Candidatus Nitrosotalea okcheonensis: one gene and its partner. Each later gene encodes a partner of the first gene's protein in a complex. Links are inferred from orthologs where the notes say so. Each region holds a gene or a part of one and is shown on either strand. Other genes may lie near its edges.

Region 1 (5,338 bases):
TTGACGTTTTTGAGTGCGGCAGAAAAGTCAGTACTAGTTATTTTTTGACTATTGTTTCGCATGGTATTTACTGCAGCTTCCCTACATACTGCAACAAGATCTGCTCCACTGTATCCTTTTGTTGCTACTGCAATCTCTTTCAAGTTAATGTCACCTGAAAGTGGCATCTGTTTTGTTAATAGTTTGATTATCTCAAATCGACCCTTTTCATCTGGCGGTGGAACGAAGATCATTAGATCCAGTCTGCCCGGTCGTATTAATGATGGGTCGATAAGATCTGGTCTGTTTGAAATTCCTAGTACTACAACTCTTGACGCTCCTCCATCTTCCATCTCTGTAAGAAGCTGACTTAGCAGCCTCTCTCCAATCCCGCCCTCTTCATTTGATTTGAAACGGGCAAGTGAGTCAAGCTCATCAAATATTATTATACATGGTGATGATGTCTTTGCTTTCCTGAAAATTTCTCTTATTGCTTTTTCTGATTCTCCGACCCATTTTGACAGTATCTCTGGTCCTCTTACGAGTATCATGTTTGCACCACTCTCTGTTGCAAGAGCCCGTGCAAGTAACGTCTTTCCACATCCTGATGGACCGTACAATAATGCGCCCTTTGGAGGTTTGATTCCCATCTTTTGGAATTTGACTGGTTCTTTTATTGCAGTGATCAAGTTATCTTCTAGAGTTCTTTTTGCATCATCCAGTCCCCCAACTTCCTTCCACCATACTTTTGGACTCTCAACATAGAATTCGCGCATGGCAGTTGGCACGATTTCATGCATTGCATCGTAAAAGTCCGGTAATGTTATCCTCATCTTTTCTAATACATCTGGCGCTATCTTTTCATTCTCGTTCTCAATCTCTGGTAAGAATGTCCTGAGGGCTTTCATTGCAGCTTCTCTGCATAATGATTTGATGTCCGCACCTGTATATCCGTGTAATTCTGCAGCAAGTGTTTTGAGGTCTACATCTTGAAGTGGCATGCCGCGTGTGTGGATGTGTAGTATCTCAAGCCTACCGTCTGCATTTGGTACTGTGATCTCAATCTCTCTGTCAAACCTACCTGGTCTTCGCAAAGCAGGGTCTACACTTTCCGGTCTGTTTGTTGCACCAAGAACTATTACATTTCCTCTGTCGTTCAGACCGTCCATCAAGGCTAATAACTGAGCCACTACTCTCTTTTCCACATCTCCATATGCTTCCTCTCTTTTTGGGGCGATTGCATCAATTTCATCAATGAATATCACACTTGGTGAATTTTCTCTTGCCTCTTTGAAAATATCTCGTAATCTTGCCTCTGTCTCTCCATAATACTTGTTCATTATCTCTGGACCGTTAATTGAGTAAAAGTTTGCCTCTGATTCACTTGCTAATACTTTTGCAATCAATGTCTTTCCACATCCTGGAGGGCCGTACAGCAATATTCCACTGTGTGGCTCTACATTGAGTCTTGTGAAAACTTCGGGGTGTTTTAATGGCAGTTCTACAATTTCCCGCATTCTTTTAGTCTGTGTCTTAAGGCCACCTATTTCATCAAATGTAACTCTGACTTTTTTATCAATGGATGTCTCAGTAAGTATAGTAACCGAAGTACTTCGTTCTATTTTTACAACAGCTTTTGGAGAGATCTTGTGAATTTTGAAATCCATCGAATTTCCAAGAATCATTACTGATATCTCATCACCTTCAGAAAGTGGTAAACCACGTAGTCTGTTTTTTACAAAATCTGTAAACTCCTTGTCAACTGTAACATTTCCGTTTACCGGCATTAAAGTTACAGTCTTGGCAGGCTTGGCTGTTACCTTTTTCACATTTACCAAGTCGTTGATTCCAACTCCTGCATTTTTTCTTGTTTGACCATCTATTCGAATGACATCTGGTGTCTTGTTGTCGTCATCTGCAGGCCATACTACTGCACAACTTGATCTTTTACCCATGATTTCAACCATGTCGCCTGCTTCTACTTTTAAAAATTCCATTGCCTCTGGTTCAATTCTGGCTCGTCTTTTTCCAACGTCTCTTTGTTTTGCTTCGCCGACCCGCATTTGTAGCAGTTCGTCTTTTTTTACCAAGTTGATACCTACTTCATATCAACAGATGTTCTGCTCAAGCCTAGTACTTCGAATTCTCCAACTCCTTCAATTGAACGTACTACGTTTTCAAGAGAATCCATTTGACCTTCCTTGTCGTCTAGGGCAAACTCTGCATTAATGAAATAGAGGCCAAAAGCAAGCGGCTCTTTTGTATATTTTGAAAGTATAATACCCTCCTTTAATGATACGGTGATCTTTTTTGCAATGTCGTCTAGATTTATTTCAGTTCCTGTTGGGAGAATTTTTGCTCTAAGTGAAAGTCGCGCCAATTTCTAAGGTCCTTCAAATGTGCATGAATTGCATTTGTATGGTCTTGCTGCTTCTCTACAACTCTCACATCTCCAGAGTAATACCGAGCCACAACTTGGGCAATTGAATTTTACACACTTATCGTTAGGCATTATTGGTCTGTGACAAGAACTGCAGACAGGTAATGCTATTGTTGATGACATGATTAAAACTCGATTTCTACTGAATTTATACCTTGCTTATCAATTTTGACTCAGCTCAGCAATCTTCTCAATTCATTTCCAAGAATTGCTTGTACCGCCTTGACCGATCCTCTTACGCCAAGTATTTTGGCAACCGATGTAGTATGAAAATCAAAACTTCCTTCCTTTGAGATTTCATCAAGCATCTTTGGTGTTATCGAGTCAAATATTGAGTCAATTGTTTTGTTGTCCATTCTCTCAAGTAAAGAGCGCGCAAGAAGCATATTCTCAAACTCCTTGCCGAATTTTTTGTTCCATTCTCTTTGATATTCTGCCAGTTCTGACTTGTTTCCAGATTCCAAGAACTTGGAAATTGCATTGCCTGCAAATATGCCGCCAATTCCTGATGAATAGATTCCTCCAGCAGTTGTGGGCTTGGCTTGTCCTGCCGCATCACCTATTGTGATAACATTTCCTGTAACAAACTCTTTGATTGGCCCCTTGATCCAAATTGGGGCAAATATTTTTCTAATGGTGGAATGTTTTCCTTTTTTCTTGAGAAATTCCTCGATTACTTGTGCTGGATTAATTCCTCTTCCTGCTACTCCTATTTTTGCCTCATCTCTTCTAGTAGGTATGACCCATGCAAAAAATCCGGGATATCTTTCTTGATCTAAATAGACCTCGATTCTTTCCTTGTCTATCCAGTCTGCAAATATCTCGTACTGTGCTGACTGGAGAGTGCCAGTTCGGTCTTTTTGAACAAGAGATGTCACACCTCTTGCATCTACAACAAATTTGCACTTGATCTCGCCATCCGATGTTCGAACTCCTTCCTTTGTAATCTCTCGCAGTGATGTTCTTACTCTAATTTCAGCTCCCTTGACCTGAGCTTGGTGCGCAATCTGCTTGTCGAATTCTCGTCTATCCAAGACTATTACTTGTTGCTGCCTTGCATCAATTGTAAACTCTTTTCCAGATGGTGATACTATTTTTGCAGAGCGTACCTTGTTGTCAAGTGTGGCCCTCATTGGTATGATGCCCAAGTCGTCTATTGCAGAGATGCTGACTACTCCACCACAGTGTTCAGGTGTTCCCAGCTCAGAGTCTTCTTCTATTACTAGGACTCGATGGTTCTTACTTGCAATCTCTCTGGCACATAGTAATCCTGCAACACTTCCGCCTGCTATGACTACATCATAATCCATGTTTCTTATTTTTTGTACATACACTATTAATTCAATACGGATTTGAAAAAACTCGGTTTTATTTTATGGTGAGAAAAAATGGGTTAGTGGCTATGACCGCAACCACAAGAGTCATGACTTGCTGCGGCTTCATGATGGCCCTTGTCTGAACACTTGGAACATTTGTCTGAACCAGTGGCAGAAAAGAATCCAATTCCGCATGATACGCATTTCATACCTGGCATGTATCTAGTAAAATAATACCGTTATTTATGGATATAATATGAAAATCAAACAAGCCTTTTTTGTTAAACACGCTGTTCAAAAGTTTAACATGCCCTAATGTAATTCAAAATCAGTATGGGTACAATCAAGCAAGTAATTGTTGTAAGAAAAGATTTAGGGATGGGTACTGGAAAGATTGCTGCACAAGTAGGTCACGCATGTGTTTTGGGAGCAGAGCATGTGAGAAAATCAAAAAGAGAATGGTTTGATCAGTGGGAAAGATACGGACAAGAAAAAGTTGTTGTTAAAGTATCTAGCATGTCAGAGCTTGAAAAAATAAAACGTGATGCGATATCACATGATCTGCCTTGGTCTGAGGTCACTGATGCAGGTCATACTCAGATAGAACCTGGGACTGTGACATGCATATCGATAGGTCCTGCTCCAGAAGAAATGATTGATAAAGTCACAAAGGATCTAAAACTTCTCTAATCTGCTATATTTTGTGCTCTCTGTCTTTTACCTTTACATCATATGTTGCAGTGATATTGTCTCCTACCTTTGCATTGTTGCAAGGAATGCCACGTATGTCAAAACCATCACTTGTTTCTACAGTGCATTTGCCGCCTCCTTCTAAATATACAACTCTGGCTTTTTCTGTAACCATGGATGGAATCAAATTCCAAAATGGGAATACGATGGTTGACATTATCACTATGGCCGCAATGATTGATCCATATGCTAGGAGCTTCTCATTCATGTCTTTGATCGAATTACTCCGTTATTTAGAATTATTGAGTCTGTGCGAATATAGCACCATTTAGACACGTGCAACTTGCTATGCATGACAATCTTAGAAATATTATTATTCATATAATTACCGATCAAGCATATGTTTGTAGTTTCAGCAGAAATTCAAATCAAAAAGGGCTCAGAAGACGAGTTCAAAAACTGGATATCTGAATCTAATGTCGAGCTCTCAAAATTTGATGGCTTTGTAAGAAGACGACTGTTGGAAACACGTAGTGGCAAGCATGTGATTCTGGTGGAGTTTGAAAACCAGGCAAAGTTTGAAGCAATGCACAAAACACAAGAACATTTCAGAATTCAATCCAAGGGTCATTCTTTGATGGATGTGCTGCCCAAGCCAACGTTTTATGAAGTAGTGTCTCAGTAGACAGAAATTTTTCTAGACTTACAAATAAAGTCTCTTTTACAAATGGTTCAGAAACGTGTAGGAAAGGTCTTTGTGTGTGACAAGGGAGGTAAACTTTTGGGAGTAGTAAGCAAAACAGACATTATAGAACTGGCAAGTGAGAGGCAAAAATATCTTCAAACTCTAAAGAAAACTAGCAGATCTACTACAACATAGCAAATTCATATCATCAGTTCTCGTAATCATGTG
Region 2 (5,272 bases), 130 kb from region 1 along the record:
TTGCAAAATATGATCTTGGTTCAAGCGGAGAATATACCCAGGGTGCAGGTGCTGTTGCCATGCTTCTAAATGATAATCCTAGACTGATGACTTTTGATCCAAAGGTTACATCAACTTCTATTAAAAATGAATATGATTTCTACAGGCCATTTGGAAAAGAGACACCAATTGTAAACGGTCAATATTCCAACTTGCTTTACATGATACAGGTGAAAAAGGCATTAATGGCATACAAAGAAAAAGCGCTATCTACTGGAATAATAAAATTAAAGGATGGAGAAACAATTCTCGATTATATTGATTTTGTAAACATGCATCTTCCATACAGCAACATGGGTAAGAAAGCTTTGACATACTTGCTAAGACATGAATGGAGAAGCTTACCGCGCTGGAAAGGGATTGTAGAAAAAATGGGAATGCAGGAACCAATTCCAAAGGATCCACGTGGAACAATAGAATCAATACTTGCAGACGAGGAATTCATGCAAAAAGACCACGAATTTACGAAACGATTTACAATGACTGAGGAATTCCAAGAAGCATATGATTCCAAACTTGCAAGTTCACTTATTGCATCAAGCATGGTAGGAAATCTTTACACTGCCTCATTATACATGGGCTTTAGAAGTTGTCTGGAATTTGAATTCCAAAAGGGCACCGATCTTGAGGGAAAGAGATTTGGATTTGGCTCGTACGGAAGCGGTAGTAGTGCAATGGTCTTCAGCGGAGTTATAATGGATAGATATAAGGAAATTGTCAAAAACATGAATCTAGAAGCAGAAATAGGAGATAGGAGAAAAATATCTCTTGAAGAATATGAACAGATTCATGAAAGCAAGCTGAGTCCAACCCAAAACATTTTGGATGGGAAAAAAGAATTTGTGTTGGTGGGAGTAGGGAGTAGTCCAGAATTACGTGGTCAGCGCAAGTACGTGTTTAACGAATAGGTTACACAAATCGATCTTGACGATCAAAGCAAATCAACAAAAAGGATATAAAATCACAAAGACTGTGGATATTCATGAAAGACCGTTCAATGCCAGTTTGTTTTACATCTGAACAATATGCAAAAATTGAACAGATTGCAAAGCAAAAGGGAATGTTAAACGCAGGCCAGCTTCTAGAAGAAGCATTGGAACAATAAATCCGAGAACTAGCGTTCTCAATTCCTTTCCTTTATGATAACTATTTAATGTATTTAGTGATATTCAATACCATGAACTTGTTTTCACGAAAACCCATCATCTGCACCATTTGTAAGAAAGAGTCTGCCCACAAGAATAAGCCAAAGAGTGAGTGGAAGATAGAGGGCTCACTGTGTGGAGATTGCTATGTTTCCCAGATGAAAAAGTTCTACGAACAGAGCCTGAGACAGAAATGTGTCATATGTGGAATAGAAAAAGACGTTCCTGATTTGTGGGAGCCACGATACCAGTGGGACATGACGGGGTTATTATGCAAGCCTTGTTTTGATAAAAAAGATCTTACCTACAAGAGTCAGAGGTCAAATTGCCAAACATGTGGAAAAAAACTTGGCATGATAAGGTACACACCCAAAAAAAAATGGGTGCTTGACGGACAACTGTGTCGGGAATGTTGGGACTCTCACAAGGCAAAGTTGGGCTAGATGAATATTTTTAAAAAATTCAAGTGTGATTTATGCGGTACAAAATTTAGACAGCAGGAATACTTGATGTTACACCAGCAGTTGCATCATTGTGACAAGCATTACGATTGTAAAGAATGTAACAAGTTTTTTTCAAGCATGGAAGAGATGAGAACACACATGCAACGCGCCCACAGCTATAATGGGACTAGAGATGTCTAGAATGCCTTGATTGTTTTTACTACTGGTGGTCTGACCTTTGTAAATACTCTAAAACCACAAATACATTTTATTTCTGGTAATCTTGTAAGTTCGGATTGTGATACTTGAGTTCCACAACGCATGCATGAGTAAAAAACACTAAAGCTAGTAGGTTTTTCTTCTGCAGGTATTTCTTGAATTGGTTCAGACATTTTTATCACTATTTCAAAGTAAGTTCGATATATACATCGTTTGGAATTTTAATTCTCATGAGTTGTCTTATTGCTCTGTCGTCTGCACCAAGGTCTATGACTCGTCTGTGTATTCGCATTTCCCATTTTTCATATGTGTTTGTGCCTTGACCACATGGCGATTTTCGTGTAACAACGTTTAATGTTTTTACTGGCAATGGTGTCGGACCTTTTACTTTGACACCTGTCTTTTCACCTATACCTTTGATTTCAGTACATACCCCATCTAGCCTTAAAAGACTAGTACTTGTCAATTTGATTCGGGCTGTCTGGGTCATTCAAGTCCCTATTTGGTGTATTTCTCAGTTATCTCTTTAACAATTCCTGCTGCAATTGTTGCACCCATGTCTCTGAGAGCAAATCTTCCCATTTCTGGAAATTCTCCGAATGTCTCAATACACAACGGTCTAACTGGTTTTATTCTGACAATTGCTGAATCTCCGGCTTTCAAGAATTTGGGATTCTCTTCCTCAATCGCACCAGATTGTGGATTTATTTTTGCTTCAAAAGCGACTATTGTTGCTGCAACCTGAGCAGTATGTGCATGCATTACTGGTGTATATCCGGGTGCAATTGCTGTTGGATGATGAATAACTATGATTTGTGCTCTGAATTCTTTTGCTACGTTTGGTGGATTGTCAGATGTTCCGATGACGTCTCCTCGGTGGATGTCTTTCTTTTCAATACCTCTCAAATTGAATCCAATGTTATCACCTGGTTCTGCAGATGGCATTTCTGTATGATGTGTTTCAATAGATTTGATTTCGCCCACCGCACCTGATGGCATGACGATGATCTTCTGACCAGGTTTTGCAACACCTGTTTCAACACGTCCTACTGGGACGGTACCAACACCTGTGATTGTATATACGTCTTGTATTGGAATTCTAAGTGGTTTACCTGTGGGTTTGTCAGGCATTGTAAAGTCGTCAAATGCTTCAAATAGTGTTTTGCCTGTCCACCATGGCATATTTGCTGATTTCTTGACCAAGTTGTCTCCTTTCCAACCTGACACAGGGATGATTGCGACCTTGTCGAGTTTGTAACCTACTGACTTTAATAATTTCTCTGCCTTTTCCTTGGCTACTTTGTATGCAGCTTCTGAGAAATTACTGTCATCCATTTTGTTAATTGCTACTACTAATTGTCCTACACCTAATGTTCTAAGTAAGAAAGCATGTTCTCTTGCTTGTCCACCTGGTGCGGTTGCAGTATCGGTTTCACCTTCTTTGGCAGATAAGACTAGAACTGCACAGTCTGCCTCTGAGGCTCCTGTAATCATGTTTTTGATAAAGTCTCTATGACCTGGTGCGTCAATTAATGTAAAGAAGTACTTTGGCGATTCAAATTTCTGAAATGCTAAATCTATAGTGATACCTCTTTCTCTTTCATCTTTGATATTGTCCATGACCCATGCATATTTGAAAGTGTCACCTTTTCCGGTCTTCTCGGATTCGGCTGCATGTGCTGCAATTGTTCTTTCATCTACTAATCCTAGTTCCATTAAAAAGTGACCCATGGTTGTAGATTTTCCGTTATCAATATGTCCTACGACAATCATGTTCAAGTGAGGTTTTCTTGATGCTGCAGTGCTCATGTTGGATGTTACTTGAGAAGGGCTTTATTAGCATTTTCATTTTTTGATTTTTTTCCGGTCAAAAATTGAATTATTTTCTGACTCGATCATCATGATCAAATTTTTTCACATGGTATAAATCGAACTATTTCATCACAATGAATAATGAAAATCACAGTAACAGTAATCAAAGCTGATGTTGGCGGAATCGGCGGACATACAAGACCAAGCGATGGTCTACTAAACGCTGTAAAAAATCTTGTAAAGCCACAAGTAAGAAAAGACGGTAAAGGACTCTTGATTGATTCCTACATTGGGTATTGTGGAGATGACATACATATTGTTATGACTCACACTAAAGGCGTTAATAATTCTCAAGTCCATGGACTAGCATGGCGCGCATTTGAGGCTGCAACTCGCGTAGCAAAAAGTGAAGGACTTTACGGCGCAGGCCAAGACTTGCTGAAGGATTCATTTTCTGGAAATGTAAAAGGCATGGGGCCAGGCGTTGCAGAGATGACATTTGATGAAAGACCTAATGAAGCATTTACGATTTATGCAGCAGATAAAACGGAACCCGGAGCATTCAACTATCCATTCTACAGAATGTTTGTTGATGCCCTATCCAATACGGGTTTGATTGTAAACCAGAATTTGGCAAGAGGTGTTAGAATTTCAGTAATGGATGTAGAAAAGGGTAAAGTAGCTACATTGGAAATGTGGCAAGACAAACCCACATTGGAAGCAGCTCTAATGTATCCAGGAAGATATGTCATATCCACTGTAACTACCAAGGATAATCAACCAATATTGGCAGCATCTACTGATAGGCTGCATAATATTGCGGGAACCTATGTTGGAAAAGACGATCCAATTTGCATAGTGCGAACCCAGAAAGATTTTCCGGCAACAGAAGAGGCAGGATCTGCATTTAACAATCCTCATCTAGTAGCAGGAAATACCCGAGGTAGTCATCACATGCCATTGATGCCAGTGAAAATCAATTCTCCCGCAAGCATCAACTATGCCATTCCAATAGTATCAGCACTTGTATTTTCAATGCATAATGGAATTTTGACAGGTCCTATAGATGGATTCGGAACTGAAGACTGGGATTATGTTAGAAATGTAGCGATGAGACGAGCTGTTGCAATTAGAAGTCAAGGGTTTGTTCATCCTGCAACTTTAGTTCCAGACGAATTGGAATACGGGGTGGGCTACAAGGCAAGAATGAGTGTCTTGTGGAGTAGGATGAGACCAATTCCAGGATCGTTACAGAATACAAAACATGGACAAAAGCAAAATTCTGGAAATAAACAGGGTAACAGACCACAACAGGGTAACAGACCACAACAGGGTAACAGACCACAACAGGGTAACAGACCACAACAGGGTAACAGACCACAACAGGGACAACAAAGACCTCAAGGTCAGAGACCTCCACAACATGGTCAGAGACCTCAAGGACAAAGATCAGGTCAGAAACCACAGCAGGGACAACACCCACAACAAAAACAGCAATCAAAGCCACAGACCGTACCATCTACTGAAAAAACTATAAAACCATCTACAGAAGTCAAGGTAAAGAAACCACGTGCACCACGAAAAAAGAAAACTGAAACTGTTGCTACAATAAAA

Evidence for each region. Proteins that work in one complex are often made in the same cells at the same time.
Region 2: the proteins of BQ3481_RS01980 (region 1) and tuf are in contact, whole or in part, in a crystal structure (PDB 7CSL), measured with the Pyrococcus horikoshii proteins. The link is inferred for Candidatus Nitrosotalea okcheonensis from one-to-one orthologs. Residues at the interface, in WP_010884146.1 of Pyrococcus horikoshii: Phe4, Leu6, Val7, Val9, Arg11, Met13, Pro14, Thr15, Asp16, Pro17, Leu38, Ala39, Lys40, Glu44, Pro45, Ile46, Ala47, Phe48, Gly49, Leu50, Tyr56, Leu58, Arg60, Asp61, Glu62, Glu63, Tyr65, Ser66, Phe67, Asp68; in WP_010885563.1 of Pyrococcus horikoshii: Val16, Lys20, Ser21, Lys62, Arg65, Glu66, Arg67, Gly68, Val73, Ala74, His75, Ile88, Asp89, Ala90, Pro91, Gly92, His93, Asp95, Phe96, Lys98, Asn99, Gly103, Ala104, Asp227, Val228, Tyr229, Ile231, Val234, Val237, Val239.

What each region holds. Positions count from the first base shown.
Region 1 is NZ_LT841358.1:319,460-324,797, forward strand. The notes cover bases 719-3,655. They hold BQ3481_RS01980 (elongation factor 1-beta), read right to left. Parts: upstream 2,360-3,655; coding sequence 2,078-2,359; downstream 719-2,077. Other genes in these bases: BQ3481_RS01975 (CDC48 family AAA ATPase), read right to left, coding at 719-2,069; BQ3481_RS01985 (zinc finger domain-containing protein), read right to left, coding at 2,363-2,542; BQ3481_RS01990 (NAD(P)/FAD-dependent oxidoreductase), read right to left, coding at 2,593-3,655. Outside these bases: more of BQ3481_RS01975, read right to left, coding at 1-718; more of BQ3481_RS01990, read right to left, coding at 3,656-3,729; BQ3481_RS11595 (hypothetical protein), read right to left, coding at 3,813-3,953; peptidyl-tRNA hydrolase Pth2, read left to right, coding at 4,069-4,425; BQ3481_RS02000 (hypothetical protein), read right to left, coding at 4,430-4,693; BQ3481_RS02005 (antibiotic biosynthesis monooxygenase family protein), read left to right, coding at 4,826-5,110; BQ3481_RS02010 (CBS domain-containing protein), read left to right, coding at 5,153-5,305. UniProt on the Methanocaldococcus jannaschii protein: Promotes the exchange of GDP for GTP in EF-1-alpha/GDP, thus allowing the regeneration of EF-1-alpha/GTP that could then be used to form the ternary complex EF-1-alpha/GTP/AAtRNA.
Region 2 is NZ_LT841358.1:454,008-459,279, reverse strand. Bases 1,501-4,371 are described here. They hold tuf (translation elongation factor EF-1 subunit alpha), read right to left. Parts: upstream 3,656-4,371; coding sequence 2,345-3,655; downstream 1,501-2,344. Other genes in these bases: rpsJ (30S ribosomal protein S10), read right to left, coding at 2,028-2,336; BQ3481_RS02780 (RNA polymerase Rbp10), read right to left, coding at 1,825-2,019; BQ3481_RS11945 (C2H2-type zinc finger protein), read left to right, coding at 1,628-1,828; BQ3481_RS02790 (hypothetical protein), read left to right, coding at 1,501-1,627. Also shown: BQ3481_RS02795 (hydroxymethylglutaryl-CoA synthase family protein), read left to right, coding at 1-947; BQ3481_RS11840 (hypothetical protein), read left to right, coding at 1,022-1,144; more of BQ3481_RS02790, read left to right, coding at 1,217-1,500. UniProt on the Methanocaldococcus jannaschii protein: GTP hydrolase that promotes the GTP-dependent binding of aminoacyl-tRNA to the A-site of ribosomes during protein biosynthesis.